DNA from 3 places in the Cellulosimicrobium sp. MI9406 genome. Region 2 is predicted to be linked to each of the others. Evidence: riboswitches for the same ligand, from Rfam matches in the RefSeq annotation. Region 2 holds a riboswitch; each other region holds the start of a gene.
The links. A riboswitch is a leader RNA that binds a small molecule or an ion and turns the genes downstream of it on or off. The one in region 2 is predicted to bind thiamine pyrophosphate.

Region 1: linked by a shared signal. The riboswitch ahead of thiD (bifunctional hydroxymethylpyrimidine kinase/phosphomethylpyrimidine kinase) and the one ahead of MT994_RS12755 (ECF transporter S component) in region 2 are both predicted to bind thiamine pyrophosphate.
Region 3: linked by a shared signal. The riboswitch ahead of thiO (glycine oxidase ThiO) and the one ahead of MT994_RS12755 (ECF transporter S component) in region 2 are both predicted to bind thiamine pyrophosphate.

The regions. Positions count from the first base shown of each region.
Region 1 covers NZ_JALIZI010000007.1:15,149-20,651, forward strand. Annotated here, with positions in the region: gene MT994_RS13715 (FCD domain-containing protein) at 1-522, shown strand, start outside; gene MT994_RS13720 (quinone oxidoreductase) at 549-1,598, shown strand; gene MT994_RS13725 (hypothetical protein) at 1,595-1,876, shown strand; gene MT994_RS13730 (DUF4862 family protein) at 1,914-2,924, shown strand; gene thiD (bifunctional hydroxymethylpyrimidine kinase/phosphomethylpyrimidine kinase) at 2,986-3,957, opposite strand; TPP riboswitch at 3,951-4,045, opposite strand; gene MT994_RS13740 (hypothetical protein) at 4,123-4,347, shown strand; gene MT994_RS13745 (SDR family oxidoreductase) at 4,420-5,304, opposite strand; gene pheT (phenylalanine--tRNA ligase subunit beta) at 5,301-5,503, opposite strand, start outside.
Region 2 covers NZ_JALIZI010000006.1:157,418-162,920, forward strand. Annotated here, with positions in the region: gene MT994_RS12740 (M23 family metallopeptidase) at 1-83, shown strand, start outside; gene MT994_RS12745 (energy-coupling factor transporter transmembrane component T) at 101-889, opposite strand; gene MT994_RS12750 (ATP-binding cassette domain-containing protein) at 886-2,703, opposite strand; gene MT994_RS12755 (ECF transporter S component) at 2,696-3,400, opposite strand; TPP riboswitch at 3,505-3,624, opposite strand; gene MT994_RS12760 (hypothetical protein) at 3,770-4,207, shown strand; gene MT994_RS12765 (Rv2578c family radical SAM protein) at 4,251-5,503, shown strand, end outside.
Region 3 covers NZ_JALIZI010000004.1:151,164-156,666, reverse strand. Annotated here, with positions in the region: gene guaA (glutamine-hydrolyzing GMP synthase) at 1-1,372, opposite strand, end outside; gene thiE (thiamine phosphate synthase) at 1,415-2,128, opposite strand; TPP riboswitch at 2,173-2,275, shown strand; gene thiO (glycine oxidase ThiO) at 2,265-3,539, shown strand; gene thiS (sulfur carrier protein ThiS) at 3,545-3,778, shown strand; gene MT994_RS08880 (thiazole synthase) at 3,788-4,630, shown strand; gene MT994_RS08875 (ThiF family adenylyltransferase) at 4,730-5,503, opposite strand, start outside.

The sequences.
Region 1 (5,503 bases), on a different contig from region 2:
GGCCGTGGCGTCCTCGACAGCAGGCAGGGCTCGGGCGTGTACGTCGTCTCGACGAACACCACCGACGACTGGGACGAGGTGCTGCGCCGCGGCGAGATCGTCGACGTGCTCGAAGTACGCACCGCGCTGGAGGCGGAGGCCGCGGGGCTCGCCGCCGCGCGCCGCACGCCCGCCGACCTGCGCACCATGACGACGGCGCTCACCCGCCGCGGGCAGGTCGCGGCGACGGCGTCGCCCGCCGAGTACGTGGACGCGGACCTCGCGTTCCACCGGGCGGTCGTCGACGCCGCGCACAACGCGGTGCTCGCCGAGCTCTTCGCGACCTTCGTCCCGCGCCTGCGCCGCGCGATGGTCGCCATGGTCGACCTCGACCGGACGGGCACGACGCACCGGGACGACCAGGACGCGCACGAGGCGATCCTGGACGCCGTCCACGACCGGGACACCGGCCGCGCCGCGGCGGCGGCACGCGAGCACCTCGCGGCCGTGCACGCGAAGGTCGCCGACCGAGGGCGACCGTGACCGCCGCGCGACCCTAGGCTGAGGCCATGCACGCGATCGTGGCCCGCGCGGCGGGCGGTCCCGAGGTCCTCGAGTACACCGAGCTGCCCGACCCGTCGCCGGGCCCGGGGCAGCTCCTCGTCCGCTCCGCGGTGGCGGGCGTGAACTTCATCGACACGTACAAGCGCTCCGGCGTGTACGCGATGGAGTACCCGCACGTCGTCGGGAGCGAGGGGGCCGGGGTCGTCGCCGAGGTGGGCGAGGGGGTCGAGGGGTTCGGCGTCGGCGACCGCGTCGTGTGGACCGAGGCGCCGGGGTCGTACGCGGAGCTCGTCGTGGTGGACGCCAGGCAGGCGCTGCACGTGCCGGACGCCGTCTCGCTCGAGGACGCGACCGCCGTCGCGCTCCAGGGGCTCACGGCGCACTACCTGTGCACGTCGTCGTACCCCGTGCGTCCGGGCGACCGTGTGCTCGTGCACGCGGGCGCGGGCGGCGTCGGGCTGCTCCTGACCCAGATGCTCGTGGCGCGGGGCGCGCACGTGATCTCCACGGTCTCGACCCCCGAGAAGGCGGAGCTGTCCCGCGGCGCGGGCGCCGAGCACGCGATCCAGTACACGGCGTTCGCCGACCTCACCGCCGAGCTGCCCGAGGTCGTGCGCGGGCTCACGGGCGGCGAGGGCGTCGCGGCGGTGTACGACTCGGTCGGCAAGGACACGTTCGACGCGTCGCTCGCGTCGCTGCGCCGCCGCGGCACGCTCGTCCTCTACGGCGGCTCCTCCGGGCAGGTCCCGCCGTTCGACCCGCAGCGCCTCAACGCGGGCGGCTCGCTCTTCCTCACGCGGCCCAAGCTCGCCGACCACACGGCGACGCGCGCCGAGCTCGTCGAGCGCGCGACCGAGGTGCTCGGCGCCGTCGCGGGCGGCACGCTGCACGTGCGCGTCGGCGCGACGTTCCCGCTCGCCGACGCCGCCGACGCCCACCGCGCGCTCGAGGGACGGGCGACCACCGGCAAGGTGCTGCTCCGTCCCGCCGGGGCGGACGACGCTCGCGCCACCACGACCGGGACCACGACCGGCACGACGACCGGGACCGCGTGAGCTGGGACTGGGTGCCGCCGCGCCCGGGCGAGGAGGACGGCTCCGACGGCGGCCCTTCCCCCGCGCTGCGCCGCACCGTGACCGTGCTCGCCGTGCTGCTCACCGCGGTGTTCGTCGTCTACTACGTGACCGTGGCGGTGCGCCAGCAGGCCGACGCGTGCGTCGCCGACCGGCCGGCGGGCGTCGCGGTGCAGGACGTCGAGGCACGGTGGCGCTGGGTGCCGCCGGGCTACGCGTGCGAGTACGCCACCGCCGACCAGGACGTCGCCCGCGCCTGACCCGCCCGGCATCCCCCACCACCACCGACGAGGACCGATGACCGACCTGCACGACCGCCCCCTGACCCTGCTCGGCGCCTATGCCCTCGCCGGCGTCCCCGACCCGGGCGGCTGGTACGCCGCCCTCGACGAGGACGGCCTCGACGGCCTCGAGCACCCCGTCGACCCGGACGACGCGGACGCGCTCGCGACGACCGCGGCCGCGCTGCCGCCGCACTGGGCGCTGCTGCCGACGACGGTCGCCGCGACGGCCCGCCGCGCCGCGGCCGACCGCTCCTACGGCCTCGCGTCCGACGACGAGGAGGGTCGGCGCGAGGCGGTCGACGGCGTCGCGCGCGTCCTCGCGGCCATGACCCGGCTCGCCGAGGCGGAGGGTCGACGGCGCGTCGTCGCGGTCGAGCTCCAGTCCGCGCCCGGTCCCGGCCGCGGCTCCGGCGCGGCGCTCGCGCGCAGCCTCACCGAGCTGGCCGCCGTCGCGCCCGCCGGGCTGCCGCTCGTGGTGGAGCACTGCGACGCGCCCCGCCCGTGGGGCGTCGCGGAGAAGGGCTTCCTCGCGCTCGACGACGAGATCGCGGCCGTCGCGCGCGCGGCCCGGGACACCGGCCACCCCCTGCACGTCGGGCTCAACTGGGGCCGGTCCGCCATCGAGGGGCGCAGCGCCGCGACGCCCGTCGAGCACGCGCGGGCGGCCGCCGGCGCAGGCCTCCTCGCGAGCGCGATGCTCTCCGGTGCCGCCGGCCGGCCCGGCCGGTGGGGTGCGCCGTGGGCGGACGCGCACGTGCCGCCCCACGGCCCGGACCCCGCGCTCCCCGGCCCGGACGAGTCGATGCTCGGCCCGGCCGAGGTGCGCGAGTTCCTCGCCGCGGCCGGGCCGGTCCCGCTCGTCGGCGCCAAGGTGACGACGCGGCCCGCGGACGCCCCGCCCGCGCAGCGCCTCGCCGTCGCGCGCGCGACGCTCGCCGTGCTCCGCGACGCGCTGGCCGACCTCGACACCGACCGCGGAGTCGGCCCCACGGCCGACCACGCAGCGAGCCGCCCCACGGCCTGAGCGCGCCCCGCGGGCCGGGGTCAGGCACGTCGCAGCCCGGGCTCGGCCGGTCGACCCGGGCTCAGCCCCGCCGCACGGGCGCCGAGCGGTGCAGGTGGTCCACGGGCCCCCGGCCCGTCCCCACCCGCAGCGCGGCGCCGGCGCGCAGCGCGCCCGTGAGCCACTCCTTCGCCTCGCGGGTCGCTTCCTCCCAGCTCGCGCGCTGCGGTCGCAGCGCCGCGAGCGCCGCCGAGAGCGAGCACCCCGTGCCGTGGGTGTGGGGCGTGTCGATGCGCTCGGCGTCGAACGTCGTGACGGTGGGCGCCCCCGGCGCGCGGCCCGTCGTCGGCCCGGGCGCGGGGACGACGAGCGCGTCGGGCGACGTGCGTCCGCTGAGGTGACCGCCCTTGAGCAGCACGACGGCGTCGCTCGCGGTCGCGTACTGCGTCGCCTGGCGCAGGGCGTCGTCCCACGTCGTCGCGGGCTCCTGCCCGCCGAGGACGCCGAGCTCGGGCAGGTTCGGCGTGACGACGTCGGCGCGCGCCGCGAGGTCGCGCACGGCCTGCTCCGCACCCGCGTCGAGCAGGCGGTGGCCGGACGTCGCGACCATCACCGGGTCCAGGACGACCCAGGGCCGCGGAGCACCCGCGGCGGCGCGCGCCGCGGCGAGGTCGTCGAGCCACTCCCCGACGGCGCGGGCGTTCGCCTCGTCCGCGACCATGCCGATCTTCACGGCGTCGACCTCGACGTCGTCGGACACGGCGTCGAGCTGCGCGCGCAGGAACGCCGGCCCGGGGACGTGCACCGACCGTACGCCGTGGGTGTTCTGCGCGACGAGCGCCGTGGTGACGGCCATGCCGTAGGCGCCGTGCGCGCAGAACGCCTTGAGGTCGGCCTGGATCCCGGCGCCGCCGGTCGGGTCGGTCCCCGCGACGGAGAGGACGCGGGGGCGGGACGGTGCCGGGTCGGGCCGACGGCCCGGGTCGGGCCGGCGGTCACGGTCCGCGGGAGCGGAGGCCGGGTCGGAGGTGTGCCGAGGCAGGGCGAGCGTCATCGCGCGGACATCCCTTCGCTGGTACGAGCCAGATCAGGTTCGACGGGTCTCATCTCAGCCCCGGTGCGGGGCACCCCGTGTCGCGGGCCATGCTACGCGGCGACCCGTGCGCTTTTCACCCGCCCCGACGCGTGAGACGACGCGCGTGCGCGCGTCTTTCCGGGTATGACGCAGCACGTCGCCCCCGCGACCCGCCCCTTCCTGCCGGACGCGCCCGTCCCGGTCCAGGTGCCCGCCCTCTGCACGACGTACGACCGCGACGGCCGGCGGGTCGTGCTCACGGGCGTCGTCACGCACGACGCGGGCGGCCTCGTGGCGTTCGAGTACGAGCACCCCGAGCGGGGCCTGTGGCACGTGTGGGTCGACCGGGACGCGTGCGTCCCGCTGTGACCCGGTGCCCGGACGCACGGACGCCGCCCGACCGGGGGGTCGGGCGGCGTCGGCCGTGCGGGGCGCGTGCGCTCAGCGGGCGGGGAGCTCCCCCGGCATCGGGTCGTCGGAGCCCCAGCGCGTGACGCGCAGCCGACGGCCGTCGGGACCGGGCAGCGCGACGCCCGCGCGGGCGGCCTCCTGGGCGGCCGCGCGGAGCGACCCGGGCGAGTCGTGCGTCACGCGCACGAACGACCCCGAGAACGCGTCGAGCTCGCCGCGGGCGATCGCGACGACCATCTCGACCGTGCGCTCGACGGGCGTCCACTCCGTGCGGCCCTCGTGCATGACCATGGACGCCGTCATGTCGGTCTGCACGACGCCCGGCGACACCTCGAAGGTCCGCAGCCCGAGCGCGTGGCCCGAGCGGTGGAGGTTCGCCCCGAGACGCAGGAGCGCCGTCTTGCTCGCGTTGTACGCGCTCGCGCCCTCCATGTCGTGCGAGCCCGCGCCGCTGTTGAGGTCGACGACGCGGCCGCCGCCGCGCGCGAGCATCCCGGGGACGACGGCGCGCGCGAGCAGGAACGGCCCGCGCACGTTGGTCTCCAGGACGGCCCACCACTCGTCGGGGTCCGCCTCCCAGAGCGGCACCTCGGCGTCGACCCGGCCCGCGTTGTTGACGAGCAGGTCCACGCTCCCGAGCGTGGCCTCGGCCTCGCGGACGGCCGCGGCCACCGCCGCCGCGTCGGTCACGTCCGCCGTGACGACGACGGCCCGGCCCGCGCCGTCGAGCGCGGCGATCTCGTCGGCCACCCCGGCGAGCCGGCCCGCGTCGCGTGCGAGGAGCGCGACGTCGAGACCGGACGCGGCGAGCCCGACGGCGACCGCGCGGCCGATGCCGCGCGACGCCCCGGTGACGAGCGCGGTGCGCGCGGGCGCCACGTCCGGCGTCGCGCCCTGCCTCGGTGCGCCGCTCATGCGCGCAGCTCCGCCCCGACGCGCTCGCGCGCGGCGGCCACGGCGCCCTCCCGGACCCGCGCGACGTCGTCGGCGGTGAGGGTGCGGTCCGCGGCGCGCAGCCGCAGCGAGAACGCGAGCGACTTGCGCCCGGCGCCCACCTGCTCGCCCGTGAAGACGTCGAACAGCACGACCTCCTCCGCGAGCTCGCCGGCGCCCT
Region 2 (5,503 bases):
TCCGCGAGCGGTCCCGCGACGGCTCGTCGCGCGTCGTGGACCTCGGCGTCCCGGCGGAGGGCGCGGTCGTCGAGCCTGCGTGACCGCGGTCCGGCAAGCCTCACGCCGTGAGCGCGCCCAGCCCCGTGACCCAGCCCGCACGGACCCCGACGACGACCACCGCCGCGGCGACGGCGAGCACGGCGACCGCGGCGACGACGTCGGGCACGCCGAGCGGGACGGGCCGCGCCGTGGTGCGTGGACCGGAGCCCAGGCCGCGCGACTCGAGCGCCACGGTCAGGCGCTCGGACCGGCGCACGGCGCCGACGAGGAGGGCGAACGCGGCGGTCCCGAGCGCGCGGGGGGACCGGGGGAGCGTGCCGGGCCGCCGCCGCGGGTCGCGCACGGCCTGCGCGCAGCGGATCGTGTGCCAGGCGTCGGGCAGCTCGACGAGCAGCCGGTGGGCCGCGAGCACCGCGTACGTCCACGTCAGGGGCAGCCGCCCGTGCTGGTGGAGGCTCGTCATGAGGTGCACCGGGTCGGTCGTCACCGCGACCGTGAGCGAGAGGGCGCCGACGAGCAGCGTGCGCACGGCGAGCCCGGCGCCGATCGTCAGGCCGTCGGAGCCGACGGTGACCGGGCCCAGGTCGACCGGGTCGCCGCCGGGCCGGGTGGCGACGTTGACGACCAGCAGGCTCGTCGCGAACACGAGGAAGGGCACGTGCGCCAGGGCGAGCGTGCGCACGGGGACGCGTCCCGCGACCAGCAGCGCCGCGACCGTGAGCACCCACCCGATCGCGGGGGTGTACGGGTCGGTGACGAGCAGCGCACCCGTCGACACGACGAGGACGGTCGCGAGCTTGACCGTCGGGTTCCAGCGCCCGAGGGGCGTGCTGTGCGGAGCGGTCACGGGGCGACCTCCGCGAGGGCTGCGGGCGCGGTCTCTGCGGGGTCGGCTGCGACGGCGCCGACGGTGGCGTCGAGCGCCCGGACGAGCGCGCCCGGGTCCACCCCGTGGCGGCGGCCCGTGCGGGCCCACCACGCGAGCAGGGGAGGACGGCGCAGGCGGGCGCGCCGGCACAGCGCGTCGTCGGCCAGCACGGTGGCGGGCGGCCCCAGCGCCACGAGCCGGCCGCCGACGACGACGGCGACACGGTCGGCGAGGGCCGCGACGAGCGCGAGGTCGTGCGTGACGACGACCACCGCGCCGCCCGCGTCGGCGCGCTCGCGCAGCGCGTGGGCGACGGCGTCCGCCTGGGCGCGGTCGAGCCCCGACGTGGGCTCGTCGGCGAGGAGGACGGGCGGGTCGAGCACCGTCGCCGTCGCGAGGGAAAGGCGCCGCTGCTCGCCGCCGGAGAGCCGGTACGGGTTCGCGTCGGCGAGGTGCGCGAGGGCGAACGCGTCCAGGGTGCGCGCGACGCGTCCGTCGACGCCGTCGAGCCGCGCGAGCCGGGCCGACCAGGCGACCTCGTCGCGGACCGTGCGCGCGAGGAGCTGGTGCTCCGGGTCCTGGAACACCATCGCGACGGGCGCACCGGGCGCCGTCGTGACCTCGCCCGTGGTCCGTTCGAGTCCCGCCAGCCCGCGCAGGAGGGTCGACTTGCCGCCGCCGTTCGGCCCCACCACCGCGAGCACCTCACCCGCGTGCACGTCGAGGTCGACGTCGCGCACCACCGGCGTCTCGTCCCGCCCGCGCCGCCGGTGGCCTGCCGCGGCACGGTGCACCGCGAGGCGTCGGGCACGCAGGGCGACCGGGCCGGCGTCCGCGGCGCGGGGGTCGACGGTGCGGGGGTCGGCGGTGCGCCCGAGGTTGACGAGCCAGGCGTCGGTCGCGGGTGCGCCGAGCGGGCCCGGGGCTCCGGCGCGCTCCAGCCGGATGTCGAGCGGCAGCCAGCACCCGAGCGCGGCGAGCGTGGCGGCGTGCGCGCGCAGGACGGCGGTCGTGGGGCCGTGCGCGACGACGCGACCGGTGTCGTCGAGCACGAGCGTCGCGGCCGGGAGTGTCCCGACGTCGTCGAGGCGGTGCTCGACGAGCACGACCGACCGGCCGGGGGTGTCGGGCGCGTCCCGTCCGGGCGCCCGGACGAGCCCGCCCACGAGCGTCCCGACCTCGTGCGCCGCCGCCGGGTCGAGGAACGCCGTCGGCTCGTCGAGGACCACGAGCTCGGGGTCGGCGACGAGCGCCGCCGCGAGGGCGACGCGCTGCGCCTCGCCCCCCGACAGCGCGTGGGTCGGCCGGTCGTGCAGGTGGTCCGCACCGACGGCGGCGAGCGCGGTGGCGGCGCGGGCGTCCATCGTGCGCGGGTCCGCCGCCCGGTTCTCGAGCGCGAACCGCAGCTCGTCGTCGACGCGGGCGAGACAGAGCTGGTCGCCCGGCCGCTGCTGGACGAGGCCGACGCGCGCGGCGAGCGCCGCCGGGGTCGTGTCGCGCGGGTCGACGCCCGTCACGCGCAGGTCGCCCGTGACCGACCCCGGGAGCGTGTGAGGCACGACGCCGACGAGCGCACGCAGCAGCGTGGACTTCCCGCAGCCCGAGGGGCCGAGCACGAGCAGCCCGGTGCCCGCGGGGACGGTGAGCGTGAGGTCGTCGAGCACGCGCGTGCCGTCGTGGCCCACGGTGACGGTCAGACCGGCGGCGGCGACGGCGTCGGGCACGTCGCAGGGCACGTCGCCGGGCACGGCGTCCGGCGTGACGTCCGGTGCGGCGGTCGGTGCCTCAGCCACGGCGGTCGGCCCCGATCGCGAAGGCGTCGAGCGCGCCGGTGCGGGCGAGGGCGTCGCCGAGGAGGCGCGCCGCGATCCCGCACAGCACGACGCACGAGACGACCTGCACGCCGAGCCGGAGCATCGCGTAGTCCTGCCCGAGCCAGCCGAAGCGGACCGCGTTGAACGCGTACGTGACGAGCGCCGCGCTCACTCCCGACGCGACGAAGACCCACCAGCGGTAGCGGCGGTACCGGGTGAGGGCGAAGGGGATCTCGGCGCCCATGCCCTGGACGAGCCCCACGAGGACGAGCAGCGGGCCGGCGGGCGACGCGAGGAAGACCACCTCGACGAGCGCCGCGAGCGTCTCGGTGAGGATGCCGACGCCCGGCTTGCGCACGATGTACGTCGCGAGCGGGCCGACGACGATCCACGCGCCCGCGAGCACGTTGGCGGCGAGGTCCGCGAGCGGTCCCATGGCGAGCTGGAGCGGGGCCCAGAGCTGCACGAACGCCCAGTAGACGAACCCGAACACGACCCCCAGCACGGCGACGAGGACGGTCTCGTGGAGGGTGAGGCCGCGGCGTCGGGCACGGCTCGGGGGAGTGGCGACGGCGCGGTCCCGAGGGGCGGGCGTGGGACCCACGCCGTCGGGTCGGTCGTCGGGCGTGGCGGTGGGCGGGGTCGCCCGGGGCGGCGTGGTGCGGGGCTCGGTCATGCGCTTCCCTCCGTCGGGCCCCGGGGCGAGGGGTGCACGACGGCGCGCCACCGCCGCCCCCGCGCGGACGGCACGCGCGGGGCGCGGGCACGAGCGCGCAGGGGACGGTGACGTCGGCCCTGCTCCCTTCGCTGGTACGAACCAGATCAGGTTCCACGGGTCTGCAGGGGGGACGGGTGTCCGGCCTGCACTCTCAGCGCTCGTGCGCTCCCCGGGGGCGTTCGGCCCGACCCTAGGGCCTGGACGGCCGCCGGACAATCCCGGCGTCTCACCCACCGGGACGCCCGGCCGCCGTGAGAAGGTGACGGCGACGAGGCGCCCGCGCGGACCCGGGTACGGGCTCCGACCACGAGGAACGAGGCAGTGCGCATGACCCGAGACAACGACCCCGCCGCGGTCGCCGAGCTGGACCGCCTCGACGAGGCCGTGCGGAGCGCGCCCGCGGGCGACACGTCGGCCCAGATCGCGCTGTGGCGGCAGACGGTGCGCCTCGGCACGTGGTTCTTCATCGCGCGGGGGTCCGAGGACCAGCCGCGTCCGTACGCCGTCGCTGCGGACCAGGGGCCCATGATCTGCCTCTACAGCAGCGCCGCGCGCGCGGACGAGGCGGCCCGGGCGCTCGGTCTGGCGGACGACGAGACAGGCGCCGTGCCGTTGCTCGGGGTACCCGTGCCGGCGGCGATCGACTACGTCGCGTCCTTCGGCGCGGCCGGGGTCGTCGGTGTCGCGCTGGACCATCCGCGCATCGGCCACCACATCCCCCTCGGGAACCTGGCGCTGCTCAAGGCGTGGTCCGCCGACGAATGACCCGCCCTTGACAGCGCGTTCGAACGTTTGTTCGAATAGCGCGATGCGGTGGGACGGACAGGCGCTCGGCGCGGACGACGGCGCGCTCCCCGGGCTGGAGCGGGTCGGCCTCGTCCGCAGCGTGCGCACGCCCGAGTTCGCGGGCATCACGTTCCACGAGGTCACGGCCAAGAGCGCGCTGTCCAAGGTGCCGGCGATGTCGCGCATGCCGTTCCGGTGGACCGTCAACCCGTACCGCGGGTGCAGCCACGCGTGCTCCTACTGCCTCGCGCCCGCCACCCCGGTGCTGCTGGCCGACGGCACGCAACGGCCGATCGGCGAGCTGCGTGTCGGCGACGAGATCGTCGGCACCGCCCCGCACGGCGCGTACCGGCGCTACGTGCGCACCCGGGTGCTCGACCGCTGGACCACCCGCAAGCGCGCCTACCGCGTGACCCTCGCCGACGGCACGCGCCTCGTGGCGAGCGGCGACCACCGGTTCCTCACCGAGCGCGGGTGGCGCCACGTCGTCGGCGGTGCCGGGCACCGTGCCCGCCTGGCGCTCGGCGACGTGCTCGTCGGGCCGGGCGCCGCGGCGCTCGCGGACGGGCGGCCCGTCCTCGACGGCCAGGACGTCACCGGCGGCGAGGCGCTGCGCGTCGACTCCCTGGAAGCACTCGACGGGCCGGGGGAGACGACGGAGCTGGTCGACATCACGACCGGCACGCGCGACTTCGTCGCCGCGGGGGTCGTGAGCCACAACTGCTTCGCCCGCCCCACGCACCAGTACCTCGACCTCGACGCGGGCGAGGACTTCGACCGGGAGGTCGTGGTCAAGGTCAACGTCGACGACGTGCTGCGCGCCGAGCTCGCCCGCCCGTCCTGGGCGCGCGAGGCCGTCGCGCTCGGCACCAACACCGACCCGTACCAGCGCGCCGAGGGTCGCTACCGCCTCATGCCCGGCATCATCGACGCGCTCGCCGGGTCGGGCACGCCGCTGTCCGTGCTGACCAAGGGCACGCTCCTGCGCCGCGACCTGCCGCTGCTCGTCGACGCAGCCTCGCGCGTCGAGGTCGGGATCGGCGTGTCCCTCGCGCTCCTGGACCCCGAGCTCCAGGCGAGCGTCGAGCCCGGCACGCCCTCGCCGCGCGCGCGGCTCGACCTCGTCCGCACGGTCCGGGAGGCCGGTCTGCCGTGCGGCGTCATGGTCGCTCCCGTGCTGCCGTGGCTCACCGACTCGACCCGCGCGCTCACCGAGCTGCTCGACGCCGTCAAGGACGCGGGCGCGACCGGCGTCACGGTGCTGCCCCTGCACCT
Region 3 (5,503 bases), on a different contig from region 2:
ACTGCCAGATCTCGTCGTCCAGACCCGCCTTCGTCAGCTCCTCGCGCGCGATCGCGTCGGCGGCGCGCAGCGTCTCGAGGCGGTCCGCCGTGACCTCGCCGACGATGCGGATGCCGAGCCCGGGGCCCGGGAACGGCTGGCGCGCGACGATCTCCTCGGGCACGCCGAGCTCGCGGCCGACCGCGCGGACCTCGTCCTTGAACAGGGTGCGCAGCGGCTCGACGAGCGAGAACTGCAGGTCGTCGGGCAGGCCGCCGACGTTGTGGTGGCTCTTGATGTTCGCCGCGCCCTCGCCGCCGCCGGACTCGACGACGTCCGGGTAGAGCGTGCCCTGCACGAGGAACTTCACCTCGGCCCCGTGCTCGCCCGCGTCCTCGACGATCTGGCGCGCCGCGTCCTCGAACACGCGGATGAACTCGCGGCCGATGATCTTGCGCTTCGTCTCCGGGTCGCTGTGCCCGGCGAGCGCGGTGAGGAACCGCTCCTTCTCGTCACGGATCACGAGGTTGACGCCCGTCGCCGCGACGAAGTCGCGCTCGATCTGCTCCACCTCGCCCGCGCGCATCAGCCCGTGGTCCACGTGCACGCACGTGAGCTGGTCGCCCACCGCGCGCTGCACGAGCGCCGCGGCGACGGCGGAGTCCACGCCGCCCGAGAGCGCGCAGATGACGCGCGCGTCGCCGACCTGGGCGCGGATCGCCGCGACCTGGTCCGCGATGACGTTGCCGGGCGTCCAGTCCGGGGCGAGGCCCGCGCCGTCGTACAGGAAGTGCTCCAGCACCGTCTGGCCGTGCGCGGAGTGCTTGACCTCCGGGTGCCACTGCACGCCGTAGAGGCGACGCTCGCGGTCCTCGAACGCGGCGACCGGCGAGCCCGACGACGTCGCGAGGACCTCGAAGCCCTCGGGCGCGCGGTGCACGGCGTCGCCGTGGCTCATCCACGTGGTCTGGTTCTGCGGCGTGCCGTCGAGCAGCACGCCCGCGGCGCACACCTCGACCTCGGTGCCGCCGTACTCGCGCAGGCCCGTCTGGGCGACCTCGCCGCCGAGCGCCTTCGCCATGGCCTGGAAGCCGTAGCAGATGCCCATGACGGGCACGCCGGCCTCGAACAGCGCCGGGTCGACGAACGGGGCACCCGTCGCGTACACGGACGAGGGGCCGCCCGAGAGGATGATCGCGGCCGGGTCCTTCGCGAGCATCTGCTCGACCGTGAAGGTGTGCGGCACGATCTCGGAGTAGACCTTGGCCTCGCGCACGCGGCGCGCGATGAGCTGCGCGTACTGGGCGCCGAAGTCGACGACGAGCACGGGCCGCGGGGTCGAGGCCACCTCGGCGGTGGTGGGGGTGTCGGGAGCGGTGGCGGGTGACGTCACCCGTCCAGGATAGTCGCCGTGCGGCGGGGCTCGTCCCGCGTCTCAGGCGTCGGTGCGCGCCTCGGCGCGCGCCGCGACCCGCTCGCGCAGGGCGCGGGCGGCCGCCTCCGGGTCGCTCGCCGCCGTGATCGCGCGCACCACCACGATCCGGGTCGCGCCCGCGTCGAGGACCGCGTCGAGCCGGTCCGCGTCGATCCCGCCGATCGCGAACCAGGGCGTCGCGGGCCGGGTCGCCGCGACGTCGCGCAGCAGGTCGAGGCCGACGGCGGCCCGCCCCGGCTTCGTCGGGGTCGCCCACAGCGGGCCCACGCAGAAGTAGTCCACCGCCGGGTCGGCCTCCGCCGCGGCCGCCTGCGCGGCCGAGTGCGTGGACCGGCCGAGCACGGGCCCCGCGCCCAGCAGCGCCCGCACCGCCGGGACCGGCAGGTCGCCCTGGCCCATGTGCACGACCGGCGCCCCCGTGACCGACGCCACGTCCGCCCGGTCGTTCACGGCCCACAGCGCGCCGTGCTCCGTCGCGACCCGCGCGACGACCTCCTGGAGCTCGAGCTCGCGCGCGACGTCGAGCGTCTTGTCGCGGAGCTGCACGACGTCCACCCCGCCCGCGAGCGCCGCCCGCAGGAAGTCCTCGAAGTCGCCGCGCTCCTCGCGCGCGTCCGTGCAGAGGTAGAGCCGCGCGTCGGCGAGCCGGGCGCGTGCGGCGTCCCCCGCCGACGGGGTGGGAGTGGCCGGGGTGGTGGAGGTCTCGGAGCTCACCCGCGGGAGCCTAGCCTCGGCGGGCCCACGGCAGGAGGTACTGTGGCCGACAGCACGGGAGCCCCGCACGGGGCTGAGAGGGCGTCGCCGCCGACCGTCGAACCTGATCTGGGTCATGCCAGCGAAGGGAGCGCACATGAGCCTGTCCGTCCACCCGTCCGCGGGTGGCTCCGTCGTGCCCGACGGCGCGCGTGACGTCGTCGTCGTGGGGGGCGGGATCGTGGGTCTCGCCGTCGCGTGGCGCGCGGCGCGCGCGGGCCTGACCGTCACGGTGCTCGACCCGACGCCGGGCGCGGGCGCGACGCATGCCGCCGCGGGGATGCTCGCGCCGGTGACCGAGGCCGACTTCGGGGAGGAGGCCGCCCTGCGGCTCCACCTCGCGGCCGCCGCGGCGTGGCCGGCGTTCGCCGCGGACCTGCGCGCGGCGACGGGGGCGGACGTCGGGCTGCGGACCGCCGGGACGCTCACCCTCGCCTACGACGCGGACGACCTCGCGCTGCTCCGCCGCGTCCTCGCGCTGCACGCCGCGCACGGTCTCGCGTCGCACGAGCTCACCGTCGCCGACGCGCGCCGACGCGAGCCGTACCTGGGCCCGCGCGTCGCCGGGGCGGCGTGGGCCCCCGCGGACCACGCCGTCGACCCGCGCGCGACGCACGCCGCGCTGCTCGCGGCGGTCGTCGGACGCGACACCGCGGGCGCGGGCTCGGCCGCCGGGACCCGCGTCGTCCGCGCGGCCGCGACCCGGCTCGCGCTCGATGCCGGGCGCGTGGTCGGCGTGCACGACGACGCGGGCCGGCTCCACCGCGCGGGTGCGGTCGTCGTCGCGGCGGGCTGGCAGTCGGGCGCCCTGCTCGCGGGCGTGCCGGGCGTCGTCGTGCCCACGCGCCCGGTGAAGGGTCAGACGCTGCGGCTCGACGCGGGCCCGGACCTCGCGCTCGAGCACGTCGTGCGCGGGCTCGTGCAGGGTCGGCCGGTGTACGTCGTGCCGCGCGACGCCGAGCCGACGGGGCCGCGCGCCGGGCACCGGGAGGTCGTCGTCGGGGCGACCACCGAGGAGAACCCCGACGACCGTCGCGCCACCGCCGGCGGCGTCTTCGCGCTCCTGCGGGACGCGCGCGCCCTCCTGCCGGGGATCGACGGGGCCGCGCTGGTCGAGGTGACGCCGCGGGGCCGCCCCGCGACCCCGGACAACCTCCCGCTCGTCGGGCCGACGGACGTCCCGGGGCTGCACCTCGCGACGGGGCACGGCCGCAACGGCATCCTGCTCGCCCCGCTCACGGCCGACGCCGTCGTCGCCGGGCTCGGCAGGCTCTTCGCGCTCGGCGGGACCGAGCCCGGCGACGACGTCGCGACCGCCCTCGCCACCGCCCGGACCGACCGCTTCGCCCGCACCGCCACGACACCGAGGTGAGACCCGTGACCGCACCCGCACCCACCGCGCTCGTCAACGGCGAGCCGTACCCGCTCGACGGCGACGTCGACCTGGAGCGGCTCGTCGCCGCGCTCGTCCCCGCCTACGTCGCCGACGGCACGCCGCAGGGCGTCGCGGTGGCCGTCGGGGACGCCGTCGTGCCGCGCGGCGCCTGGGCGACGACCGTCGTCGCGCCCGGGGACCGCATCGAGATCGTCACCGCCGTCCAGGGCGGCTGAGGAGGACCCATGACCACGACCGACGTCTCCCCCGCCACCGCGAGCGGGCCGACCGGCGCCGACGACCCGCTCGTCGTCGCCGGCACCCTGATCGGGTCGCGCCTCGTCATGGGCACCGGCGGGGCCGCGAACCTGCTCACGCTCGAGGACGCGCTCGTCGCGTCGGGCACCGCCCTCACGACCGTCGCGATGCGACGCGTCGCCGTCCGCGCCGGCGGGGACGCGAGCCCCGACGCGGGGATCTGGGCGCTGCTCGCCCGCCTCGGTATCCGCGCGCTGCCCAACACCGCCGGGTGCTTCTCGGTGCGGGAGGCCGTGCTCACCGCGCACCTCGCGCGCGAGGCGTGCGGTACCGAGTGGGTCAAGCTCGAGGTGATCGCCGACGACGTGACCCTCCTGCCCGACCCGGTCGGCCTCGTCGAGGCGGCGGACCAGCTCGTGCGCGACGGGTTCGTCGTGCTGCCCTACACGAACGACGACCCGATCCTCGCGCGCCGGCTGGAGGACGTCGGCTGCGCCGCCGTCATGCCCCTCGGGGCACCGATCGGCACGGGGCTCGGCATCCTCAACCCGCGCAACATCGAGGCGATCGCCGCCGCGGCCCGGGTGCCCGTGATCCTCGACGCGGGGATCGGCACGGCGTCCGACGCCGCGCTCGCGATGGAGCTCGGCTGCGACGGCGTGCTCCTCGCGACTGCCGTCACGCGCGCCGCCGACCCGGTCCGCATGGCCCGCGCGATGCGCCTCGCCGTCGAGTCGGGCCGGCTCGCCGCGGGCGCCGGGCGCATCCCCCGCCGCGAGGGCGCCCTGGCGAGCTCGTCCCCGCAGGGCCGCCTCGACCTGGCCCTCTGACGCCGTCGACCAGGCCGTCCCGGCGGGCCGAGCAGGCCATCCGGGCTCGTCCGCCGACCAGGACGCACCACGACCACCTGGTCGACGTGCAGGGGGGCGTTAGGGGGCAGGAGGTTCCAGGGCGGTGAGGAGGGCGGGGACGCCGCCGACGACGGAGCGCGCGTCGAGGCCCGCGGCGCGAGCGACGTCCGCGACGCGGGCCGACCGGCCGCCGACCGCGCACACCACGAGCACCGGGCGGTCGGCGGGCAGGTCCGCGAGCGCCGCGGCGGCACCGGGGTCCTGCGCGCCGCCGAGGAACGCGCCGCTCGGGACGAGCGTCGCCCCGGGGAGCGGGCGCACCTGCGCCTCCCAGTCCTCGCGGACGTCGAGGAGGAAGGGTGCGGCGTCGTCGGCCCGCAGCAGGGCGGCCGCGTCGGGGGCGGACACGTCGCGCGGCGCGGGCCCCGGGGCTCCGGTCGGCCCCGCCCCGGCGCCGGGCACCGCCATGGCCGGCGCCACCGGCCGGAGCCCGCAGAACGCGGCGTAGGCGTCGTCGCCCGGAAGGAGCGCGGTGACGGGCTCGCGCGTCGGGTCGGCGCGCACGGTGAGCTGGCGCCACGAGAGGTCGAGGGCGTCGTAGACGGCGAGGCGGCCCAGCAGCGTCGTGCCGGCGCCGGTGACGAGCTTGATCGCCTCGGTCGCCATGACCGAGCCGACGGTGCCGCACATCGCGCCGAACACACCGCCGGTCGCGCAGTCGGGTGCCGCGCCCGGGGGCGGCGGGACGGGGAACACGTCGCGGTAGGTGACCCCACGCGGAGTCTGCTCTCCCGACCCCACGGGATCCGGACCCGCGGCGTCCGGGTGCGGGGCGTCGTCGGGCACGGCGAA